4 regions of the Paenibacillus sp. FSL L8-0435 genome follow, and region 1 is predicted to be linked to each of the others. Evidence: riboswitches for the same ligand, from Rfam matches in the RefSeq annotation. Region 1 holds a riboswitch; each other region holds the start of a gene.

Region 1 (5,992 bases):
AGAAGGAAAAAATTTGGCACTCGTCAGTGATGCCGGTTTGCCAGCCATTTCGGACCCTGGTTCTGACCTTGTACAGCTTGCACTGGAGGCCGGAATAACGGTCATTCCCATCCCTGGACCCAACGCTGCGTTGTCTGCTCTGATCGTGTCCGGATTACCGACGGAGCGTTTTACATTCGGCGGTTTTTTGCCGCGGGAGAAAAAGGACATGCGAAAAGTGCTGGAGGCTTTTGACGAATCCAACGGGACTTTGTTATTCTATGAATCGCCTCACCGTATTCGGAAAACATTAGTCCACCTCGAAGAGATTCTGGGTGATCGTTCGATTGTCCTGGCTCGTGAACTAACCAAGCGTCATGAGGAATTCGCAAGGGGCACCGTGAAGGAATGTATAGACTGGCTTGAAGAACATCCGCCTCTTGGCGAGTACTGTTTGCTGGTAGAAGGCATTAAGGAAGAGGAGCGTAAGGCTGAGCGCGAAGCATGGTGGCAGCTCATGTCACTCGCGGATCATGTCAGCCATTATGAGGATGAAGGACATAACCGCAAAGATGCAATGAAAAAAACGGCTACTGATCGCGGTCTGACGAAGCGTGATGTATATAATGCATTAATTGAGCAGTAATCTAACCAAATATCTTCTGTTGTGGGGAACATAACCTGAAAAGAAGCTTATAACCAACCTTAGTGGAATATTAAAAAGAGCAGAGTGACTCAAAAAAATTTCATCGTTTCTTCCGGTTCTCGTGTGACAGAATTATTTTGGATAATGGAACCCATAACAAGGCAAAAAAATACCTTCCTCGGTGGGGTTCACACCGGGAAGGTCATTAAGGAATATTAAAAAGGTTAGAAATAACAATTTAGATAAGTCCAGTATACCTGTATTTTTTATTTTGCTACAGGTGCAGGGATTTCGGAAATACATTCGTTACAAACAATTTTACCTTTGAAGTAAGTAACGTTCTCTGCATTACCACAGAAGATACAAGCAGGCTCGTATTTTTTCAACATGATGCGCTCGCCGTCAACGTAGATTTCCAGAGCATCTTTTTCACCAATACCGAGCGTACGGCGCAATTCAATTGGAATAACTACCCGTCCCAGTTCGTCCACTTTTCTTACAATACCTGTTGATTTCATCATTATAATCAGTGCTCCTCTCAGCTAACTATCATTGTCATTATTCGACATTATTTTATGTTTTATGATACTCATCATACCAACGATTCCCAAATCAGTCAACCTTAAAATTAGCTTAAAATTAAGGCTGTTTTTCACAAGGTTACGGGTGGTAAGGGATTGGAAGCTGTTTTTCGCATTTAAACCTCAATGTCAGCTTTGTCGATTTGGAAAACGACAAAACTACTTCATTCGACAAAGTTCGTCATGTCGTGTCGAATCCTAGGTGAATCGTAGAGCTCAAAGCGTTAATATAAAAGAAATTAAAGGAGTGAGTCGACATGGAACAACGTTTAACGGAAGAGAAAGTATTCAAAGATCCGGTACATAATTATATCCACGTGCAAGATCCGGTTATATGGCAGTTAATTAACACCCCGGAATTTCAGCGTTTACGCCGGATTCGTCAGCTGGGTACTTCTTACCTTACCTTTCACGGAGCAGAGCATAGTCGGTTCTCACATTCACTAGGTGTTTATGAGATCACACGCAAGATCATCTCTCAATTTGAAAGAAGTCATTATTCGGATTGGCCGAAGGAAGAAAAGATTGTAGCTCTGTGTGCAGCTCTGCTTCATGATCTCGGGCATGGGCCATTCTCTCACTCCATCGAGGAAGCTTTTGACATGAATCACGAAGATTGGACTTGTCGCATCATTACAGGTGATACCGAAGTAGGGGCGATCTTAAGACGGTATGCTCCTGATTTTCCTGAGAAAGTAGCATCTGTCATTCAAAAAACGTATGAAAAGCCGATTGTTGTGAACTTGGTGACCAGTCCGCTTGATGCAGACCGAATGGATTATTTGCTCAGGGATGCCTATTTTACAGGTGTAAATTACGGCACGATTGACCTTGATCGTATCCTACGGATGCTGCGTCCTTATCATGGGCGGATTGTAGTCAAGGAGTCAGGCATGCATGCTGTGGAGGATTACCTAATGTCTCGGTATCAGATGTATTGGCAGATTTACTTCCATCCGGTAACTCGTAGTTCTGAAATTATATTGCGGCAAATATTCAAGCGAGCGAAAACACTCATACAACATGGTTTTCAATTCCGCTTCATGATTGATCCACTCCCTCAACTATTTGAAGGGGAATTATCCGTAGATGAATATTTGCAGTTGGATGAAGCATTAATTCAGACGGCATTTACGCAGTGGCGCAAGGAGGACGATACTGTTCTGAGTGAGTTATGCGAACGTTTTATGGATCGCAAGTTATATAAGTATGTAGAGCTTGAACAGGTCGACTTGACAATGATGGAAGAGATTCGGGAAGCTTTTGTACAGGCTGGCCTCGATCCCGAATATGATCTTGAAATTGATTTTCCTTCGGATAATCCGTATGATGTGTTTCGTCCGGATGAATCCACAGATAAGCAGATTCTTCTTCTGGATCGACAGGACAATTTACGTGAGTTGTCAGAAGTATCTGACATTGTCCGTTCCATCAGTGGGCTTCACCGAGGGAAACATCATTTGTATTACCCGCAAAACAAGGTGGATGCGATTATTCACGAATTACCGTCACATATACGCCCCTATTTCTTGTAATCGTGTGGGTATAATCCGATGAAGAATTTTGATATCAAAACACTTTCTAAAAGAGCTATTTTTCATGATACAGTAATCTGCTTTAATGGGGAGTATATGTAGATCGACATAATTTTGTAAATGCAAGCAGGCAAAATGAGCGCAATTAGCAATATATAGATCAGAATATCCGTATCTCTTCTATATATTGTAGTTGTGAAGAAACAAACGTGATGATGTAATACACAGATTACCCAAAATGTTTTATGTACGAGTCATTAAATTATTGGAATTTACAAATTAAATTTACAAAAGAAGATAGTCGTTATTTCGACATGAAGGGAGATACAGACATGATGCTGTTCGACACACATACACATCTGGATGCACCACAATTCGACGAGGACCGCGAGGACATGATTCAGCGTGCTGTGGATGCAGGAGTTGGTCGCATGATCAACATTGGCTTTAACCGGGAGACGATTCCAACCACAATGAAACTCGCTGAAACATATGATTTTATATATGCAGCTGTAGGGTGGCATCCCGTAGATGCGATCACAATGCAGGAGGGCGATTTGGAGTGGATTGCATCTTTATGCAAGCATGAAAAAGTGGTTGCGATTGGTGAGATTGGATTGGATTATCACTGGGACACTTCACCAAAGGAAATACAGCATCGCGTATTACGACAACAAATTGCTTTGGCGCGTGAAGTGAAGATGCCGATTGTCATCCATAATCGGGATGCACATGAGGATATCATAAGAATTTTGCGTGAAGAGAAAGCGGGTGAGGTTGGTGGTGTGATGCACTCGTTCTCGGGCAGCTGGGAAACAGCAAAAAGTTGTCTCGATATGGGCTTCCATCTCTCCTTCGGAGGACCAATCACATTCAAAAATGCAAAGCAGCCCAAAGAGGTGCTGGAGAAGGTTCCTATGGACCGGTTTTTCATTGAAACAGATGCTCCATATTTGACACCTCACCCTTATCGTGGGAAGCGAAATGAGACAGCGCATGTACGTCTGGTTGCAGAGGCAGCTGCGGAAATTAAAGGCATTTCGGTGGAGGAAATTGCTGCAATAACAACCAAAAATGCCATGGAACGATTTGGAATTCGTTAAAAAAACGAGTAAATGAGGTGAAAAAGGCAGGTAAGCGGAGTTAATTTGCCCTTTGATCCAAATAAATCAAGAATATTACAATATTTTAACCAAATATTCAGAAAAACGTACTTGATCAACGCTTTACAACATGCATCAAAACAGGATATCATCTTTTCAGTGAATTGTTGTGCGGAAAATTGGACAGATGTTCGGGGGATGAACAAAGGGACACTTTCCGATGAAACAACATTACTTTCATGAATCAGTCTCGCTGAGTCTCCGTTAACGGAGAGCGGGGGAACCAATAGGGCTTAAACATCGGTGTATTTGGCCGATGCGCAACGTTCGCTGACCCAAAAGCAGCGAAGGGAACTGCGAAGCCGTATTTGATTTCTTCTTTGGGTCTCGGGGTGAATTCAAGGGCGTCCGCCATGAGCGGGTGACCCAAGATAGGGCGGCTCTCTTTCGCCCGAACCCGACAGCTAACCTCGCAAGCGGAAAAAGAGAGGTAACCTCGTGCATGAATTTCCGATATTCAAAATCATTCGGAAGCCACGAAAGAGTTCCTCTTACACTCTTTCTTTGGCTTTTTTGTTTTTGAATAAAAGAAATATTGTCATCATACGGTAGGTATTCAGGAGGATGACATCATGTTGCGAAGATTGATTCATGGTGCAGAACCGGATTATGTTGGTCCAATCTGTGTTCTGTAGAAAATTTGGTATAGTCACGTCAAAGACATCATGCATTACTTTAGACGGCGAGGCTATGAAGGAGGACGGAGAAGTGGGCACATTCCAACCAGAAGAGACCCATGAGTCACGATCATCCAGTAAGTCTTTCGCGTTGCGGTGGAAGCATGAGAACATGCGTCAAATGGCATTGATCGCGATTTTCTCAATTGCGCTTACAATCATGATCTTGTTAGTCGTTTACGGTCAGGCCGGGAAACAAATTTCGCTGGTTATTGATGGCAAAGCTCAGGTGGTAGAGACTCGTACAGGAATGCTTCAGGAAATGCTGGAGGAGCAGTCGATCACAGTCAGCCCTCACGATAAGGTATCCATGTCCATGAATGGGGCGATTACAGATGGAGACCGAATCGTTATTGAGCGGGCCGTTCCAGTTAACATTACGGCAGACGGAGACACCAAGACTCTGTATACAACCGATTCATCGGTGGAAGATGCAATTCAAAAATCAGGTATTCAAGTTGAAAGTAATGATAAAGTGTATCCGGCGCTCGGAACTGCGATCAAAGCGGAGATGAAGATCCGTGTAGTGCGCGTAACAAAGCGTACAGTGGAAGTAGAGCAACCGATCGCTTACAAAGTTATTAAAACGGCTGACCCTAGCTTGTACAAAGGGGATAACCGTGTCGTTGTAAACGGCAAAGAAGGCACACTTGTACAGCATATCGAAAAGGTATTTCAGGATGGAGAATTGGTCTCCAAAAAAATGGTCGGCAAATCTGTCGCGAATAATCGTGTAGATAAAGTGATCGCTGTCGGCACCAAAGCAAAACCGGTCGTGAAAGAACCTGAGATTCAGACTGTATCGGCTCAAACTTCAACAACCAAAAAGGCTACAACAACGAACTCGAAGAAAACATCTGCCTCGGGCAGCAAAGTGATTACTGTATCCGGGACTTCTTTTAAATACTCCAAAGTACTTAAAAATGTATCCATGACTGCCTACTCTTCCGAAGAGCCTGGCATTGGTACTAAAACAGCTTCCGGTACTCGTGTAACGGAAGGTCGCACCATTGCGGTTGATCCCAAAGTCATTCCAATTGGCTGGTGGGTATATATCGAAGGTCTGGGATTCCGTCGTGCGGAAGATACAGGCGGTGCCATTAAAGGCAACAAAATTGATGTATATTATGACAGTGTGAAGCATGCCCTGAATTTTGGACGTAAGAAAGGCAAGACGGTCTACGTGATCGGTCCGGTGAAGCCGGAAGCGAACTAAAATCGTTTTACTTTGAAATGGGAATGCTATAAAATAGTTGCATGAATGATTCATGCGGAATATGCGGCGGAGGAGTCTGAATTCAGTCTCCCCCGCCGTTTGGCAGAGAAGAGGATATTCCTCTTCTTTTTGCGTTAGAAAGGAAGAAATGGAACATGATAAAAGAAGTCATTGTGGTGGAAGGCCGTGACGATA
Region 2 (5,992 bases), 1.5 Mb from region 1:
ACCCAATCTGGACCTTCTTGTTCACTAATTCTAAATTTATTTCTGGATGTTGTTCAAAAAGACTGAAAACCGTTCTTTTTGAACACACATTAATGAGAAATATAAAGAAAAAGAGCGCAGGCATTGTGCCCACGCTCGTATCTGTCCGACAATTACTCCGTAACTGCCTTTTCCATCCATTGGTCATCGATCATCTGTTGATGCAGGTCACTTGCCCACTGGTCCATACATTTGCAAATAAAATCTTTGCGACATACTGGACAAGGCGTTTTCTGCAGACGGCTGATATTGGTCATCTTCCATTCCGGGGAACGGGTGTAGAATACACGGCATTTGGTACCGTCTACCAAATTCATTTTGAATTCATACAATCCGTCTTCCTTGTTACCATAAGCTAATTCTAAATCTGCAATACGCGGTCTATAAGACATGGATATCACCTGTTTAATTCAAATTTGGTTCATGCAATGACACTACTCAGTACTAAGTTATATTAAAGAAAATTCAGATCAATGTCAACTCGCGCATGTCTACCCGCCAAACAGAATATCCAGAATAGTCCCTACCTGCCCCTGTTTTTTCCCTTTCAAGACATCCGGATCAAATACTTCAACATACCCGCAGGAAGCACAAGCCACGAACAAGTAGTGATTATGCTGTATATCGAACATCTTGCTCAGGCCTGCTCCTGACATGGAAACTTCCTTAATGTTACAATCCGTGCCTCTGCATTTCGTACACACAAATCGCCGCTCAATCATCTCTTCAATACTCATCTTTGTTCCCCCTTTATGGAATGTGTAGCATGAAGTGGGAGTGCAATTATGTAAAATAGTACGCGATCTGGCATCTAATCTCCTGCATCATGTCCTAATATGATAATCAACACAAAACCCTGCCGATTGCCAGCAGGGCCTTGTAGTCGAACATCAGGTATCTGGGATACCCTGCTCTATATGTTCCCTTTACTTGCCGGGAGTCAAATCTTAGACAACGTTTAAAACAACATCAATGTTGCCGCGTGTTGCTTTGGAATATGGACAGAAATCATGCGCCTTGCGGGCCAGTTCCTCTGCTTGGCTGTGATCTACACCAGGCATGCTAACGTCCAGACGAACAGACAGCTGGAAACCATCATCCGCAGGGTCTTTACCAATGGATACGTTACTTGTAACGACCACATCCTCCAATTTCACACCTGCTTTGCGTGCTACATTGGCGAGGGCACTTTCATAACATGCTCCATATCCAGCGGCAAAAAGCTGCTCAGGGTTAGTACCTTCACCACCGGAGCCACCAAGCTCTTTTGGCATTTTCAGATCATGCTTGAGAACGCCATCCGAAGAAGTCACGGAACCTGTACGTCCACCTTTAACTGTCGCTACTGCTGTATATAAAGCTTCCATTAAGAATCTCTCCCTTATCCATATAGTTTTTATTGCCTTCCTTTCAATTTAAACTTCTGGCTCATTTTGAAACGCAATTTTGTATCTTTATCAGCTTTTACAACTTTATTATTTTCATGCATTTCAATGCCATGGCTGTATTTTCCCCACGGTTGGGTAATATACGAAGGGACATCTACAAGCTGGAACCGAAATTTTGTGCTGATACATAAAAGTTGCACTAGACAAAAACAATTGAAGGAGTACAATGTAACAATAAACATAAAAATTTAGATATATTATGAGCGGGTTGTCCCGCATATATTTCCAAATCAATAATTCAAAGTCAGGTGATTATCGTATGAGTAAAAAAAATCCGTTCAACGCTCCTTCAAGAGAATCATTGTCTACTGCGGGCATGGCCCCTTCCCTTGGAGAAGCACATAGTTCCATGAAAGTTCCGCAGAATGTTGCATGGTGGAAGAAATTCCTCGCCTTTGTAGGCCCAGGATACCTTGTTGCCGTAGGTTACATGGACCCCGGGAACTGGGCAACAGATATCGCAGGCGGCTCACAGTTCGGGTATACCTTGTTATCCGTTATCCTGTTATCGAACCTGATGGCCGTTGTCCTTCAGTCGCTGGCTGGCAAGCTCGGCATCGTCACTGGACGGGATCTGGCTCAAGCCTGTCGTGAACGATTCAGCATGCCTGTTGTCATGATGTTATGGATACTGTGTGAGCTTGCCATTGCAGCCACCGATCTGGCTGAAGTCATTGGTTCTGCCATCGCGTTAAAGCTGTTATTTAACGTCCCCATGTTATACGGCGTTATCATCACCGCAGTTGATGTACTCCTGATTCTTGTACTGCAAAACAAAGGCTTCCGCGCTCTGGAAACTCTCGTCATTGTGCTGATGGCAACCATCGCCCTCTGCTTCGGGATTGATCTGTTTCTGGCGAAACCGGATATGGGCGGTGTTCTCCATGGTTTTGTACCCAATGTTGAGATTCTGCAAAACCCGGCTATGCTCTATATTGCCATTGGTATTATCGGAGCAACCGTGATGCCGCATAATCTGTACCTGCATTCTTCCATTGTCCAGACCCGTCAGATCGAACAGACCCCACAGGGCAAAAAAGAAGCCATTCGGTACTCGACCATGGATTCTACAATCGCGTTGACACTGGCCCTGTTCATCAATGCAGCCATCCTGATTGTATCTGCTGCTGTATTCCACAGCGCTGGTATGACGCAGGTTGCCGAGATCGCAGATGCTTATCATCTGCTGACACCTCTATTGGGTACTACGGTTGCAAGTATTCTGTTCGGTGTGGCGCTGTTAGCATCAGGTCAGAACTCTACCCTTACAGGTACACTTGCTGGGCAGATCGTTATGGAAGGTTTCCTGAACATTCGAATTCCGGCTTGGCTGCGCAGACTGGTCACACGTCTGATCGCCATCATCCCGGCGGTAATTGTGACAGCCATTGCAGGAGAACATGGCACAGAAGAACTGCTCATTTTGAGCCAGGTCGTGCTGTCGCTTCAATTGCCCTTTGCTGTAATTCCCCTGGTGATGTTCACAAGTGATAAAAAAAGCATGGGTGCATTCGCCAACAAATTGTGGCTCAAAATCATCTCATGGGTCATTGCCGCGATTATCGTTGTGCTGAATGTATATCTGATCATTCAGACGATTCGGTTATTCTAATCTCGTTCTCATCGACAAAATACTAAAAAGGCTGATCAACTCCGGTATGCTATACCCAAGTTGATCAGCCTTTATTGTTGCAATACAGCAAGGTGTTTTCTTTTATAGTAAAACTCAAACTCCAGTAAACAATCATCTAATCCTGATTTGGTATCAGTAACGGCAGGAGTTGATCCAATGAATCAACAGTCCAATCCGCACGTTGGTCATCAGATAGTTCTGGCTGGAATCTTCCGTAACCCTGCATAATTCGAATCGTACGCATGCCCAGCTTCAGAGCAGGTATAATGTCGTTATCGATCCGATCGCCGATCATGACGGCTTCCTCCGGTTCACAACCGGCCTGTTTCAAGGCCACAGCGTATAACTCAGGGTCTGGCTTGGACACTCCTTCTTCAGCCGAACATGCCAGAACATCAACATACTTCCGCAAGCCGTAGCTCTCCAGTCTCTCTTCCGTTCCAGGACTCTGATTGGCAATAATGCCAATGCGATAATGCCGTGACAACTGCTGAAGGACGTAATCCGCTGATGGAAAAGGACGTTCAAGATCTTTTTGAAATTTCAGCTTGTCCTGAATCTGCTTCTGGTGTCCGTCGTCTTCAACGAATGTGCGAATCGCCACTCTCATCGGCCATTGCTCATATCTCTGGTAACAGTTCGCGAACAGTTCGCGTACCGCCTCAATCTTCACCGGATACCCCAATGCACAGGCTTCGCGGACGAACTGTCCGATAATATCATCAACCGGCTCCCATTCATCCACCAGTGTATCTCCAACATCAAAAAACAACCATTTCAATCCACCTACATCCGGCACGCCAATTCCTCCTTGTAAGCATAAAAAAGAAGACTCACCATCCTGCATGAGTCTCCTCAAACTTCCGTTTATCGATACATTCAATTATAACAGGCACCTTACACCTGAGCAATCACAAGCGATGGCATTAACCATTGAGGAGAAAGCCAACTTCCCCATTGAGCGAATATACGATCCGGTCTGCGCCCATGCCCCGATAGATGCCCTTAGGATGACTCTGCTCCGTAATAACGCACAGGGATTTCGATGTCCATGAACGGCAGATCTGTAAATAACGACAGGTCAGATTCAGGCTGTTCTCGAAAATAAACACGTTGCCTACGCTGCCCTGCGGCAAAAACCATTTTTGAGCTGCAGCCGTGTTCATGCGAATGACATGTTCTACTCCGATTCTACGGAGTCTGCGCTCTTCCCCTGCACTGTTGGTTAGAACGGCAAACGGCATTTTTTTGTACATCAGCAATTTAATAAATTTGCGTCCTGCTTCATTTGGAGCAGTCACTAAGATCATCTCAGTATCCATCATTCGTTCCTCCCTTGGCGTGAAAAGACAACAAAAAAGAAGCGTGGGGGACCAAGGCCTCCCGAACGCTTCTTAAATAATCCATGGCGAAAACACCATGAACCAGCGTACGGCTTGTTGCCTCTCCCTTTAACGCTTACGAGGTTAGCTGACGGATTCGGGCGCGAGAGTCGCCCTATTTCCGGCTGTCACCGGAAAATTCACCCCATGAATGCCACTGTCCTGGACAGCGCATTCTGTTGGTTCCCCCGTTTCCCATTCATCAATGAATGGAAACTCAGCGATTAAAACATCGTTCGTATATCTTAAGGTAAGATCGAGCGATATTATCGTTTGTTTCGTTTTTCAGGTACAATTTAGTTTAAATTGAAATTACGTTATGAATCATACACCCGCGCCATGTCGGTGTAAAGTCCGCCCAGATCACCAAATCGGCAGATTTTTGCCAATTCCCATCCATAATAACGCTTACAACAAAGTTATACTCCATCTATCTCTTCAAGGCTATCTAATTCTCACTCTGGCGTAAATCACTTCCCAATTCATTCACGTATTCTGCACAACTTGCCTGTTTTGATTCTTTTAACACCACATTAGTTTTGCAATATTTAATTGCAACCAATATAATAGAAGATATAAGAGTAAATAAATGGAGGCGATTTAGATGACAGTCTACGATTACAAAGTGAATACACTTCGCGGTCAAGAAGTTGAAATGTCCGACTACCGTGACAAAGTGTTACTGATTGTGAATACGGCAAGCTCATGCGGCCTTACCCCTCAATTCAAAGGTCTGCAAGAACTGCAAGACAAGTTTCAAGATGCTCCATTTGAAGTTCTTGGTTTCCCAAGCAACCAGTTTGCACAGGAAAAAGGATCTTCCGACGATATTGCCGAGTTCTGTCAGATGAATTATGGCGTGAGTTTCCCCATGTTTGAGAAAATTGATGTGAACGGCTCAAGCGCTCACCCTCTTTTCCAACACCTTAGCACAGAAGCTCCTGGCCTGCTTGGCTCCAAAGCAATCAAATGGAATTTCACCAAATTCCTTGTGGATCAGAACGGACAGGTAATCAAACGTTATGCTCCCAAAACAACACCGGACAAGATTGAAGAAGATATCAAGAACTTGCTGCAAAAATAATACATTGGCCACCCGTAGCCGGAAGGTAGAGCACCATTGCCCCGGTAATGGATGGCCTTTTTTTTCTCAACTCTGATGTCAAACTGTTCAAAAAGACAAAAAAAAGAAGCCTTCCATTAATGGAAAGCTTCTTTTTAATCGTTCATATGATGCGGTCGAGAGGACTCGAACCTCCACGGGCATACGCCCACTACCCCCTCAAGATAGCGTGTCTGCCATTCCACCACGACCGCATGTCGTAAATAATCGGCAACAGAATTGATTATACCGGGTCCAGAACCAAAAGTAAAGTATTTTTTAATACTACTTTTTCAGCTAGGCAATTTCATCAAAAATCGCATAATCTCGTCATCTTTACCCATGAACTGCATATCATTAGATTTGATCCCCTCTTTTCCGGCTTGAG
Region 3 (5,992 bases), 3.2 Mb from region 1:
TCGTTACTTGCTTCTGCCTGTGCTTCCATCTGCATCATTTTCTCTTCCATACGCTTCATACCAGCACTTGCAGTATCAGAGCCAAACCCATTCAACGCTTTGTTGATTTCCGTTTGGGCTTTTGCTGCATTGTAGCGGGCTACCAGTGTTTCACGTTTGTTCTTCATTTGAGTCAGTTGCTTACGCATCTCGTCGAGCTTGCCACGCAGGTTATCTGCAGAAGCCTTGTTTTGGTCATAGCTGGTTTTATACTCAGCCATCTTCTCTTCAGCAGCCTTTTTCTCTTCCAGAGCACGTCGAGCCAAATCCAGATTCTGAGCACGTGCCGCCGTATGCGCCTGCTCTTCACGTTTCTTCACAAGAGCTTCCTGCTCTTCGAATAACTGCTTGAATTTCTTCTCAATGGCGATTTGTTGAGCTACTGCTTTCTCCGCATCTTCCAGATCCTCTTGCATGTCGCGGATATATTGTTCCGTCATCTTGATTGGATCTTCCGCCTTGTCAATAATGGCGTTGATGTTAGACATGGTTAGATCACGCAAACGTTTGAAAATGGACATTATGTTATTCCTCCTAGTCGATATTACATCGTATATAAACATACATACGTAACAATCTACAACTCGTTTCAATTTTAGCAAATAAAATCAAAACATTCGATGACTCTTACGTCAGGAAGATCGTTTATCTTTGATCAGATGATCTTCCATCAACCTCTCTGCAGTCTGCACGATTTCGTCGATCTGCATCCGCGTGATGGAATCAAAATGAATACCCATGATCACCGTAACGGTTACTTTCAGCTGCTGGGCAGCCTTCCGGGCAAGCCGCTCACACAGTTCTTGTTCCTTATGACCGGGAATATGTACCGTCGTCCCGCTTACGCGCTCATGATCTACATAGAATGTGGCTGCGGCGCCAATATGCGCCTTTCCTCCCGTAACGAGAAAAACCTTATCTTCTCCTGCTTCAATCACCTGTAAACGTATGGATTTCAAATCATATGTACTCATACCCATCCACCTATCCTTTTCTATATGTTATATATGGAGGAATTATGGCTTTCATGAGCTACATCGGCAATGAAAATTCTCACACTACGCATAACTTATGGATAGCCCGGGCATACCAAAGAGAACGTCATTTTGGAAAAGGAGGCCGTTATTATGCGCGTACGCCTCATTATGCTGATGGTTATCGTTATTTTTCTCGGAGGATATCATGCTCCAGTTTCATCGCGGGATGTTTCAAGCCCGCCAAGTGAATCCGTATCAGGTTCGGATTCTGCGGAAGAAGAACAACTGACATTGGGACAGTTACGTCAAAAATATGCCGATACGTTCAAAACCAATGGTCCTTCAACAAAGAAGGTTGCACTGACTTTTGATGATGTACCTGATCCACGATTTAGTCCACAAGTGCTGGATGTATTGAAGAAATACAATGTCAGAGCTACATTCTTCATCGTGGGTAGTCGTGCAGAGAAACATCCGGATCTGGTGAAACGCATCATTAAGGAAGGGCATATGGTTGGTAATCACAGCTACAATCATCCTGAATTCAGTAAGCTGTCGATGAATGCCTTTCGCAAACAAATTTTACATACCGGGGATATTATTCGACGTTTGGCGGGATATACGCCGAAGATGATTCGGCCGCCTTATGGAGACATTAATGAAGAACAGCTGAGATGGGCTGCCAAACAACACTATAGCATTGTGAACTGGAACGTAGACTCTCTGGACTGGAAAGGCCTTTCAAAGGAACAGGTGAAAGATAACATCCTGTCTGCCGTAAAACCAGGCTCCATCGTTCTGCAACATGCTGGAGGCGGTGTAGGATCAAACCTGAACGGCACGATTGAGGCTTTGCCTGAAATCATTGAGGAATTGCAAAAGCGCGGATATGAACTTGTCACCTTGGACGAAATGCTGGGATTGTCAAAGGCCAAAGATTAAGATGACGATGAAGAAATAAATGAGAATATTAAAAGGGTGCTGTTCAATCGCAAGTTTGCGACTGGCAGACACCCTGTTTGAATTCGTTAGATGTAATTAATTTTCTACTTCAGAATGTACAGCTCGATATCCTGAAATCCAAATGTGCTTACGGACTGTTTGCTACCCGGGATAAAGATATCAATCCGGTGACCCTTGATTGCACCGCCTACATCACGCGCTGTGGCTACAAAAGCCTGTTTTGGCAATCCTGGATGGCTGTGACCCGTTACCAGTACTTTGGTTCCGAGTGGAATTACACTTGGATCAACTGCAATCGTACCCAGTTCAAGGTCATTTCCGAAATAATCGACTGCACCCCAGCCTCCATTTTCAGACGGATCTGCAGAGTATGCCGTTGCTTTCACGTTCACAGCTTTGCTGTAATCGAATGTTTTACCCCAGGCTTGAACCACTTTGTTATCTGCGTTAACGTCCAAGCTTGCTGTAGTAACCGTTTTGGCTTGGGTCTTGCTCCCCGTCGCCGCGGCAGCTAGATTGTTTGCCTTACCAGGAATTGTAATTTTCAAACCACCATAAATATTGTAAGGTGAAATGTCGTTGTTTGCTTTAACCAACGTGTTCATTGCTACTCCATATTGTTTTGATAAGGTGTAGAAGGTATCCCCTTCTTTGGCCACATGAACTGAATCGGCGTGAGCCGGAACGGCTTGAATGAGCATTGCTGTTGTCATTAATGCTACTGCTGTTTTGGCTATACGTTTCTTGTTAATCATGGTCTTCCTCCCTCATTGTGCCTGCGAAGTTAGTTGTCGGATTCGGATGAGGAGCCCACCCTATAGGTTCTTCATTACATTTGAAACGTTATGTACCCCTAATTCACCCCAAGCAGTGTGCTGTAGATCTTCCCCCTGCACAAATCTGCATCGTTACATCCCCCGCACTCCCTGTCCGGAAGTTTCGGCAGAGTTCAATATATCACAATTTTGTAACCTGAACTTGTAGTAATTCTTACCAAATGGTTTTTTAGCATGTAAGCATATGTAAGAGTACTGGATACTTTAGAAATATTGGACGACCCGATTACTTTACATTTGGTAACAGAATAGTTACTTTTCCGAATCCATACGTGATTATTAACCATAAAAAAATAGCGTCACCGACTCGAAGTCAGTAACGCTATTGATCACTTTCATTTAGAGTACTTTGGCAAGAAAATCACGTGTACGTGAATTTTTTGGTGCTCCAAACACCTCATCAGGTGTTCCCTCTTCTACAATAACCCCGCCATCCATGAACAGGATCCGGTCTCCTACTTCACGTGCAAAACCCATCTCATGCGTTACAATGACCATAGTCATCCCACCTTCTGCAAGACGTTTCATGACATCCAACACTTCACCGACCATCTCGGGGTCCAGTGCCGAAGTAGGCTCGTCAAACAGCATGACATGCGGCTGCATAGCCAATGCTCTTGCAATAGCGATCCGCTGCTTCTGTCCACCGGACAGCTGATTCGGGAATGTATCTTTTTTATCGTACAAGCCCACAGTGTTAAGCAGATCAGCAGCAATTTTCTCCGCTTCCTGCGTGGATTGTTTCTTCACTTTAATCGGAGCAATCGTGATGTTTTGCTGTACCGTTTTGTGTGGGAACAGGTTGAAATGCTGGAACACCATGCCCATTTTTTCCCGAGTTGCATTAATGTTGTGCTTGGGGTCCGTAATTGAAACACCTTCAAAATCGATTTCACCTGATGTAGGTTGTTCCAAGAGGTTCAGACAACGCAAGAATGTACTTTTACCTGAACCGGAAGGACCGATAACCACGACAACCTCGCCTTTGCCAATCGTCACATTAATGCCCTTAAGCACATCGTTATTTCCATAAGATTTGTGTAATTGTCTAACGTCTATCACTTGCACTCAACTTCCTTTCCAGTCGTCCCAGCAGCTTGGACAAAATAAACGTCATTACAAAGTAGATGGCTGCTGCAATCAAAAATGGACTCAAGCCTTGGTACGTAATGTTCTTGACTACACTTGCCTGATACATAATGTCCACCATACCGATAACAGAGATAATGGAGGATTCCTTGATAATCGTTATGAATTCATTACCAATTGCCGGCAATACGGCCTTGAAAGCCTGTGGCAATATGATGTAGCGCATGGCTGCACCTCTGCCCATTCCGAGGGAGCGAGCTGCTTCCAACTGGCCACGATCCACCCCTTGGATACCTGCACGGAAAATCTCCGCTAGATACGCACCACTATTAATGGAAAGCGTGATGATACCTGCCTGAAGGGCAGTGAAGTTAATGCCAAAGCTCAGGGAAAAACCATAGTAAATAATCATTAATTGTACCAGCATCGGTGTGCCACGGATCACTTCAACGTAAGCAGTACCGATCCAGCGCAAGATTGCAGCGTCATGCAAACGGAACAAACAGATGATCAATCCAATAATTACCCCGAAGATAACCCCAAGTGCAGACAACAGAAGTGTGTATCCTACACCTGTAGCATAGAAACTTTTGTACTCCCAGAATACTTGGAAAATATTTTGTGATTTGTTCGCTTTATCCGCCATCAAGAGGCTGGCGTCCGTCACCATCTGATTGATTTTATCTTCACTTTTCAGTCGCTCCAGTGTTCCATTTACTGCAGCTAGCAGCTCGGTATTACCTTTACGAATCCCGATTGCCGCTTCTGCTTGCTCTTCGTCCGGAACAGCAGCAGCAAGTCCAATGATATCGTCCAGATAACCTGCAGCAACGGTATCTTCAACGATTGCCGCGTCAATGCGTTTTGTTTGCAGTTGAAGCACGATATCGGAGATTTTATCCAGCGCAGTAAGCTTCGCTCCTGGAATACTCTGTCCGATCGTTTCCTGAATGGAGCCTTTCTGAACGCCAATCTTCGCATTTTCAAGTTCTGCCATGGTTGGATATTGGTCTTTATCCACATTGCGAACCATAATCACTTGTTTTGATTTATAATAGGTGTCGGAAAAATCGATACTTTTCTTCCGTTCATCCGTCGGCGTCATACCTGAAATCACCAGATCAACACGCCCGCTCTGCAATGAAGGCAGAAGACCGTCGAAGCCCATATCCTCAATCACAAGCTCAGCGCCAAGATCTTTGGCAATCTCTTTGGCGATCTCAATATCGAAGCCGACGATTTCATCTTTACCATTAATCACTTTATGGAATTCGTATGGTGCAAAATCGGCACTTGTACCGAGCACCAGCTTTTTACTGCCTGAATTATCTGTAGTTCCACTTGCAAGTGCCACAGGAACGGCAGTTGTCAGCAGAACAACAAAGGTCAACAGCATCATGGTGTAACGACTTATTAATTTCAACCTTTTTCTCTCCCCTTACAATACTTTGTATGCTTCTCATGTTGATGACTGAGTCATTATAAAGTACAATGCATGATTATGCAATGCATTTTGACAATACAAATCTTGACTTGTTTCTGAAAAAATAAAGCAAACATGATATAATCAATAAATTATTTTCATTTTGCATAAGGAGTTTACTAATGACATCTAACAAATCACAGATCCTGACGGTTATTGATCAATATGCTTCCCGTTTTAAAGCCATTTCATCATATATCGGTGCCAACCCCGAACTGGGGAATGAAGAGTATCTTGCTTCTGCTCGTCTAAAAGAAGAACTGATCTATCACGGGTTCACTGTAGAGGCTCCAATCCTTGGACTGGAGACAGCCTTTATCGGAACCTATTCAGCCGCCAAACCCGGCCCTACCATTGCATTATTGTGTGAATATGACGCATTGCCGGAGATCGGTCATGCTTGTGGTCACCATCTGATCTGCATGATGAGTCTTGGGGCTGCTGTGGGGCTGAAATCCATTCTGGAAGAAGTCGGCGGAACAATTAAAGTGTTTGGTACACCCGCTGAGGAGACACGTGGTGCCAAAGTTCCGATGGCGGAAGCAGGTCTGTTCGATGACTGTGATGTCGCTCTCATGGCGCATCCGTATTATGCCTACGAAAAG
Region 4 (5,992 bases), 2.2 Mb from region 1:
ACGAATCTGGTTACCTACAGGCACAAGAACAGCTTGAGCCAACACCAGATTGAATGAAGTATACAACAGTGGAGACAGCCACACTTGAATAGGGTTTGAATCTGTCGTCAGTGTGATGAATCGGGAAGCACCTGGATGATGGATGGTACTGGTGATCATGAGCAGAGATAACAGGAGCATCATGGGCACGACAATGCTATTCATTTGTAGGATGGCCTGAATGCCTCGACCGAGAAGCAGATATGACCCTACAAGTGTGACGATCAGACCTGTCTGATAATGCAAACCCAGATGTTCAACAAAAACGGAACCTGCTCCGGCAAGCATGACACTGTTCACGCCAATGAGAATGAGAAGGGTCACCCAGGTGATCCATTTGCCCGCCTTGTGGCCGAATAAATGTTTGTTCAGATCCTCATAAGAGCGGGAACCGGTATCGTGAGCGATCAGCATCATTTTGGTACCTAACCAGACAAAGAGTATGGTGGATAAGCCTATGGTGACGGTGGCCCATTTGCCATACTGGGTAAAAAACTGCAAAATTTCCTGCCCTGTAGCGAAGCCAGCTCCAACAACCGTTCCGATGTATGTAAATGCGATCTGCAGCACCCGAAATGCCTGTTTCATGTGTTTCCCCTCTCAGGCCCCTGTATAGTTTGGACATGCGGGTACCATGGTACAAGGTATGCTTGACCCACGAAAGTCATGACAATCGATAATGAGCTTTGGCTTGAATTGTGTCTCAAGGACAGCGCCCAGGCAATTTCGCTTGAACTTATAGATAGATATATGATACTTTTACCTCATAGGATAGGCTTGGGAGGTCAAATCATGGAATTATTGAAACAACGAATTTTACAAGAAGGTGTGGTTATCTCGGATCAGGTATTAAAGCTGGATGGTCTGTTGAACCACCAGATTGATCCTGCATTAACGATGGAGATGGGACGTGAGTTCGCTGCCCGTTTTCGTGAAAGTGGAGTAACTCGGGTAATCACGGTAGAATCCTCAGGGATTCCGGTTGCGTTTGCCGCAGCCTATGAACTTGGGGTGCCCCTTGTATTCGCCCGTCGCAAAAAAACACTTCTGGCTGATCCTGATGCATACTGTGAACGTGTACCGTCCTTTACCAAAGGAATTGTAACTGATATTATGGTATCCCGCGAGTTCATTCATGAGAATGACCGCATTTTGTTCATTGATGATATTATTGCCAATGGAGATGCCGCTCGTGGCGTCATCAAAATTATCGAGCGTTCCGGTGCGGAACTTGTCGGATTCGGCGTTGTGGTCGAGAAAAGTTTCCAAGCAGGGGCACGCACGATTCGTGAACAGGGTATTCCGGTGGAAGCCTTGGTACGCATTCGTTCCCTGAACGATGGTACGGTACAATTTGACGATAACGAAATGTGACATTTTAAAGGAATAGGGCCTATTTTTTGAACTATGCCTTTGCATGACCGCGGATTTCATTTATAATGGGGTTATGTTAGGGAGAGGAGGCAACACCATGGGGAACCAACTGGCAACAGAACAATTTTTTAATGATAAGCTGGCGGAATCGAAAGTTCATTTTGAACGTGCCCTGGATTGTAAACATACGGAATTCGATGACCTTTATCCCTATATGATTGAACATCCTCAATTTTTCTGGTACAAACGCTATGTTGCCTGGTCAGAATTACTGACGATTGTAGGCTTGTGCGAAGAGTTGTCCTTCTCTTGGAAAGAACAATTTACACCGCATCAAGTGGAGTACCTTGAAGAACGTGTGATGTCCGCCAAAGTGCTTGATTTTTGGTTTGAGAAGAACGACAGCAAAGAGCACGCGCAGCGGTAACTTTCAGTCGGGACATAATTTCGAATGACATGACAGTCCAATACAGTCACGTGAGACCTAAATGACTTTTCATTTAGGTCTCTTTTTGTAAATAAATTTGAAATATAGGAGCCATGAAGATGATTAGTGATACAGAATTGGACGCTCTGCGTCTGTCAGGTGAGAAAGTTAGAGTAGTACGGGACGAGCTGGAATCGAACGACGTGAAGGGGATTGTGGTTGCCTGGGATGGCGAGCAGGTACTTATCCGTCGTCAGAATCGACGTGTCGTTAAGCTGGACCGAGGTTACAGCTATCAGCTGTTCAGCGAGCCGCGCCAGAGTCCACTTAGTGAGTAACAGCTTATAATTATGGCAGAGCCATGAGCGTTAAATGTTTGGAATTACCATGATTTCTTGGCATAATTGACTCATTCGGGAGAGAAGATAGGTACAGTGAGGAAGATCTGTAACTATAGCCGAGAGGGTGTGCTACAAGCGATGACATTGATGAATGATAAAGTTCATGCCTACAAGGATCAGATTGGAGCATTAAGCGATGTACTGCCAGGTGTGGTGAAGTCATATCATGAGTTTACCGGAGAATGTTTCCAACCTGGCGTGATTGATGCGAAGACAAAACAGCTAATTGCGCTTGGGATTGGATTGTTTGCCAACAATGAGGTATGTACCTTCTACCATGTAGAAGAAGCCCGTGCTAAGGGTGCAACAGATCAGGAGATTATGGAGACCGTTGCGGTGGCCGGAGCTGTTGGAGGAGGACATGCACTGTCTCAGGGTGCGATGCGAGTGCAGAAGGCGCTGCATTAGTAAGTAATGCAACATACATTTTTAAGTACAAAAAAGGCATCCGGTTAATAACCGATGCCTTTTTGTATGTGAATTACATTTTACCCAACATTTTATCATACATAAACTGTCCAGTTACCCGACGTGCTGTTACATAGCGGTCATTAAAGTATGGATTCGATAACTTTGTGATGCTTACACCTTTACTGCTGGAGGCATGAGCGAATTGTCCGCCGCCGATATATACACCTGTATGTGAAATGCCTTTGCCTGTTGTATTAAAGAACACCAGATCACCTGTCCGAACATTGCTCTTGGATACAGGCGTACCTGCTTTGGCTTGCTGCTGAGAAGTACGTGGCAATTCAATGCTGTATTTGTTGAAAAGATATCTCATAAAACCAGAACAGTCGAAGCCGGCTACAGTTGTGCCACCCCATTTGTAAGGTATACCTGTCATGTTGTTCACTACGGAGTTGATACTGCTTGCCTCTGTGCTTGTTGCCCCGGATGTAAATAATACAGCTGCTCCAAAAATGGAGATAATCAGTTTTTTCAAAATCAATGTTCTCCCTTCGATGCCTACGGAGTTAGCTAAGGGTTCGGTAGAAGGTTCCCTATATTTCCTATGTATAAGAATAATTCACCCAAATTGGTTCCCCCGTTTTCAAACATGAAACTCGGCAATGAATAATTAAGTTTTTGTAACTATTTGAAACTATATTGCATAAATGCGTAATTGTCAAACCTATTTAAAACCCTTCGTAATACCTCAATGTTAGCGGAATTAAGGTTTTTATATGAAAGAAGGGATCAAGTTTGGGTATCATTCATGACAAAAACGTCATTATTGATTCGTTTAAGACGAATTTGGATAAATAAATAGGTTTGTCATGAGTTAAAAGAACTATCCCGTTATGTAGAATTAGAGAGATTATATTCATTAAGTTGCATATATTGACAAAAATCGATTTTTTGCATATTATCTGATTATCCAATCCACATATTGGATTAAAATTGATTTTATTATGTGATAAATACAAATAAAGGAGGTTTGGGGACGCGTATCATAGGTAAGTAAAAGTGGAAGATTTATAAAAACGAACATAGGAGAGTGTTACATTTGAAAGCGAAGAAAATAATTACTTTTGTCCTGGCATGCACGATGGTGTTCTCGGCAGTTGGAATGGCAGTTCTCCCTGTAGGGACGGTATCTGCTGCGGATGCATCGGGTACTACAGCGAGTATTTCTGATATTTTGAAGAACCAGCTGCCGGATGGAGGTTGGAGAAAAGATTATAAACAGACAAGTGGAGAGTGGGCGAAGTCCACGATCGACAACAAGGCTACATACTCAGAAATTAGAAGATTGGCGAAGGAATTTAAAAAGACGAATGATCCGCGTTACTCCACAGCTGCAATCAAAGGAATTAACTTTTTGATCAACATGCAGTATTCAAACGGCGGATGGCCACAAGTTTACCAAAGCTCCGGATATCACAAGCACATCACTTACAATGATGATGCCATGATTAATGTAATGATCATGTTGGATGAAGTAGCGACACGTAAAGGTGATTTCTCGTTTATCGACAGCACACTTGCTAACCGCAGTAAAAACTCAGTTGCCAAAGGTGTAGATGCAATTCTGAATACACAGGTTGTTTCAGGCGGTAAGCTGACAGCATGGGGACAACAACATGATTCCAGTTCTCTTAAACCGGCAAGCGCAAGAATCTATGAAGTACCATCACTGACGGCTGGAGAGAGTGTAACGATTGTTAAATTCCTGAAAACCAGACCTGCTACCGCTAAAATTACGGCATCCATTAAGGGAGCTGAAGCATGGTTTAACAAAGTGAAGATTACGGGTTACAAGTATGAAAGAGCAAACGGAGACAGCAAAATTATCGCTGATTCCAAAGCTGCACCGATCTGGGCTCGTTTCTACGAAGTGGGAACGGATAAACCGATCTTTATTGGTCGTGACGGGGTCGTTAAATACAAACTAAGTGATATTGATAAAGAAAGAAGAGGCGGTTATGCTTGGTACGGTAACTGGCCTTCCAAGCTGTAATTTGTATTATGTTTCCGTTATAATGAACCAAACTATTAGCAGTTAAAGGTAAAGCCCGAATCGAAATGGACGTCTGTTTCGATTCGGGCTTTATTGTAATTATTTTCATTGTTGACATGATAGATTCCACATGATATATTACTTCTTGTCGCCGATATTGATCACGGAGATACAATATGCGGTCGTGGCGGAATTGGCAGACGCGCACGGTTCAGGTCCGTGTGGGCTAACCCCCCGTGGAGGTTCGAGTCCTCTCGACCGCATCTAATAAAAATACTCCTTAAGTTAACGCTTAAGGAGTATTTTTTTGCATTTTTTGATATAACACTAACTTTAGACTCGAGTATCCAAGAGGTTAGTGCTTAGCTGCACGTTCAGCAAATGTCTTCCATCAGCCATACGGAACGTTTATTGTGCTGCGGTAACATTAACGCTATCAATATTCGGTCCTTCCGATCCAGTGGTAACCACTTTCAATGTATTGGTCCCCGTGTTCATGGGGACCTGTATTGTTTTTTCAACCCAAGTGGACCAGCTTCCCGTAGCTGGAAAGGGCTCGTTGCTGATGACTTTGGTTCCGTTCACAAAAATGTCGAGGTTCCGAGTGCCGCTTTCCAGCGCATAACGAAACTTTACGTTTTTGGTACTTGTTGTAGTGTTATTAATGCCGTTCCATTGAATGGTCGAACCAGTCATCGCATTGAAGTTAACATACCCGGAGCCAGTGTAACCGGGGTAGATTGTTTCAATGGCAGCTTCCGTAAGTGAGGTTCCGGTCTCTGCTTCATACGTAGTGCCACTGCCTGTATTCCCGCCGCTATTACCGCCAGTAACGTTGGCAACAAACGTTGTTACGCTCTGAGGTGGGAGCTGTGCCGTGAAGGCTCCATTGGATACAGTAAGCGGGGTTCCGCTTGCCAAGTTTCGACCGCTGTCTGTAATCCATGAGGACACAGTGGAGGCATTACCATTCTGCAGAACGAATTTTTGGCTTGTGGCTGAAGTTCCACGGTTAATTGCCACAACGACGACTTTGTTATCACCTTTATAGGCTGAGACAAATGTGTTCGTATCCGGATTTTTCGTTGCATCGACTCGCAGGTAGCCTGGACGAACGAATTTAGAGAAATGAGCCATATTATACCCGCGTTTGCTTATGGTACCGTCCTCTTTCATCGGACCATACTGTCTGCGGATGTACCACCACACATAGGCCTGGAAATCACCTTCTACCATGGCATTGTGCATGTGATAGGAAACGTCTAATGCTTCAGGCCAGCGGTCTGC

Evidence for each region. A riboswitch is a leader RNA that binds a small molecule or an ion and turns the genes downstream of it on or off. The one in region 1 is predicted to bind cyclic di-AMP.
Region 2: it holds a riboswitch for cyclic di-AMP, as region 1 does, so the genes downstream of both, NST33_RS06920 (hypothetical protein) here and NST33_RS00150 (ubiquitin-like domain-containing protein) in region 1, are expected to answer to the same signal.
Region 3: it holds a riboswitch for cyclic di-AMP, as region 1 does, so the genes downstream of both, NST33_RS17210 (3D domain-containing protein) here and NST33_RS00150 (ubiquitin-like domain-containing protein) in region 1, are expected to answer to the same signal.
Region 4: it holds a riboswitch for cyclic di-AMP, as region 1 does, so the genes downstream of both, NST33_RS10185 (C40 family peptidase) here and NST33_RS00150 (ubiquitin-like domain-containing protein) in region 1, are expected to answer to the same signal.

What each region holds. Positions count from the first base shown of each region.
Region 1 is NZ_CP150185.1:28,465-34,456, forward strand. It holds gene rsmI (16S rRNA (cytidine(1402)-2'-O)-methyltransferase) at 1-625, shown strand, start outside; gene NST33_RS00135 (AbrB/MazE/SpoVT family DNA-binding domain-containing protein) at 892-1,146, opposite strand; gene NST33_RS00140 (HD domain-containing protein) at 1,464-2,741, shown strand; gene NST33_RS00145 (TatD family hydrolase) at 3,074-3,844, shown strand; cyclic di-AMP (ydaO/yuaA leader) riboswitch at 4,086-4,339, shown strand; gene NST33_RS00150 (ubiquitin-like domain-containing protein) at 4,613-5,797, shown strand; gene rnmV (ribonuclease M5) at 5,953-5,992, shown strand, end outside.
Region 2 is NZ_CP150185.1:1,545,760-1,551,751, reverse strand. It holds gene NST33_RS06945 (hypothetical protein) at 153-431, opposite strand; gene NST33_RS06940 (zinc ribbon domain-containing protein) at 531-776, opposite strand; gene NST33_RS06935 (organic hydroperoxide resistance protein) at 987-1,406, opposite strand; gene NST33_RS06930 (Nramp family divalent metal transporter) at 1,804-3,099, shown strand; gene NST33_RS06925 (HAD family hydrolase) at 3,236-3,919, opposite strand; gene NST33_RS06920 (hypothetical protein) at 4,047-4,445, opposite strand; cyclic di-AMP (ydaO/yuaA leader) riboswitch at 4,561-4,735, opposite strand; gene NST33_RS06915 (glutathione peroxidase) at 5,107-5,586, shown strand; tRNA gene NST33_RS06910 (tRNA-Leu) at 5,737-5,819, opposite strand.
Region 3 is NZ_CP150185.1:3,970,860-3,976,851, forward strand. It holds gene NST33_RS17195 (PspA/IM30 family protein) at 1-560, opposite strand, end outside; gene NST33_RS17200 (hypothetical protein) at 672-1,013, opposite strand; gene NST33_RS17205 (polysaccharide deacetylase family protein) at 1,167-1,958, shown strand; gene NST33_RS17210 (3D domain-containing protein) at 2,063-2,734, opposite strand; cyclic di-AMP (ydaO/yuaA leader) riboswitch at 2,737-2,934, opposite strand; gene NST33_RS17215 (amino acid ABC transporter ATP-binding protein) at 3,155-3,877, opposite strand; gene NST33_RS17220 (ABC transporter substrate-binding protein/permease) at 3,864-5,327, opposite strand; gene NST33_RS17225 (M20 family metallopeptidase) at 5,510-5,992, shown strand, end outside.
Region 4 is NZ_CP150185.1:2,214,338-2,220,329, forward strand. It holds gene NST33_RS10160 (hypothetical protein) at 1-627, opposite strand, end outside; gene NST33_RS10165 (xanthine phosphoribosyltransferase) at 832-1,413, shown strand; gene NST33_RS10170 (hypothetical protein) at 1,511-1,840, shown strand; gene NST33_RS10175 (hypothetical protein) at 1,960-2,178, shown strand; gene NST33_RS10180 (carboxymuconolactone decarboxylase family protein) at 2,320-2,649, shown strand; gene NST33_RS10185 (C40 family peptidase) at 2,723-3,187, opposite strand; cyclic di-AMP (ydaO/yuaA leader) riboswitch at 3,193-3,324, opposite strand; gene pelA (pectate lyase) at 3,743-4,705, shown strand; tRNA gene NST33_RS10195 (tRNA-Leu) at 4,884-4,968, shown strand; gene NST33_RS10200 (carbohydrate-binding protein) at 5,114-5,992, opposite strand, start outside.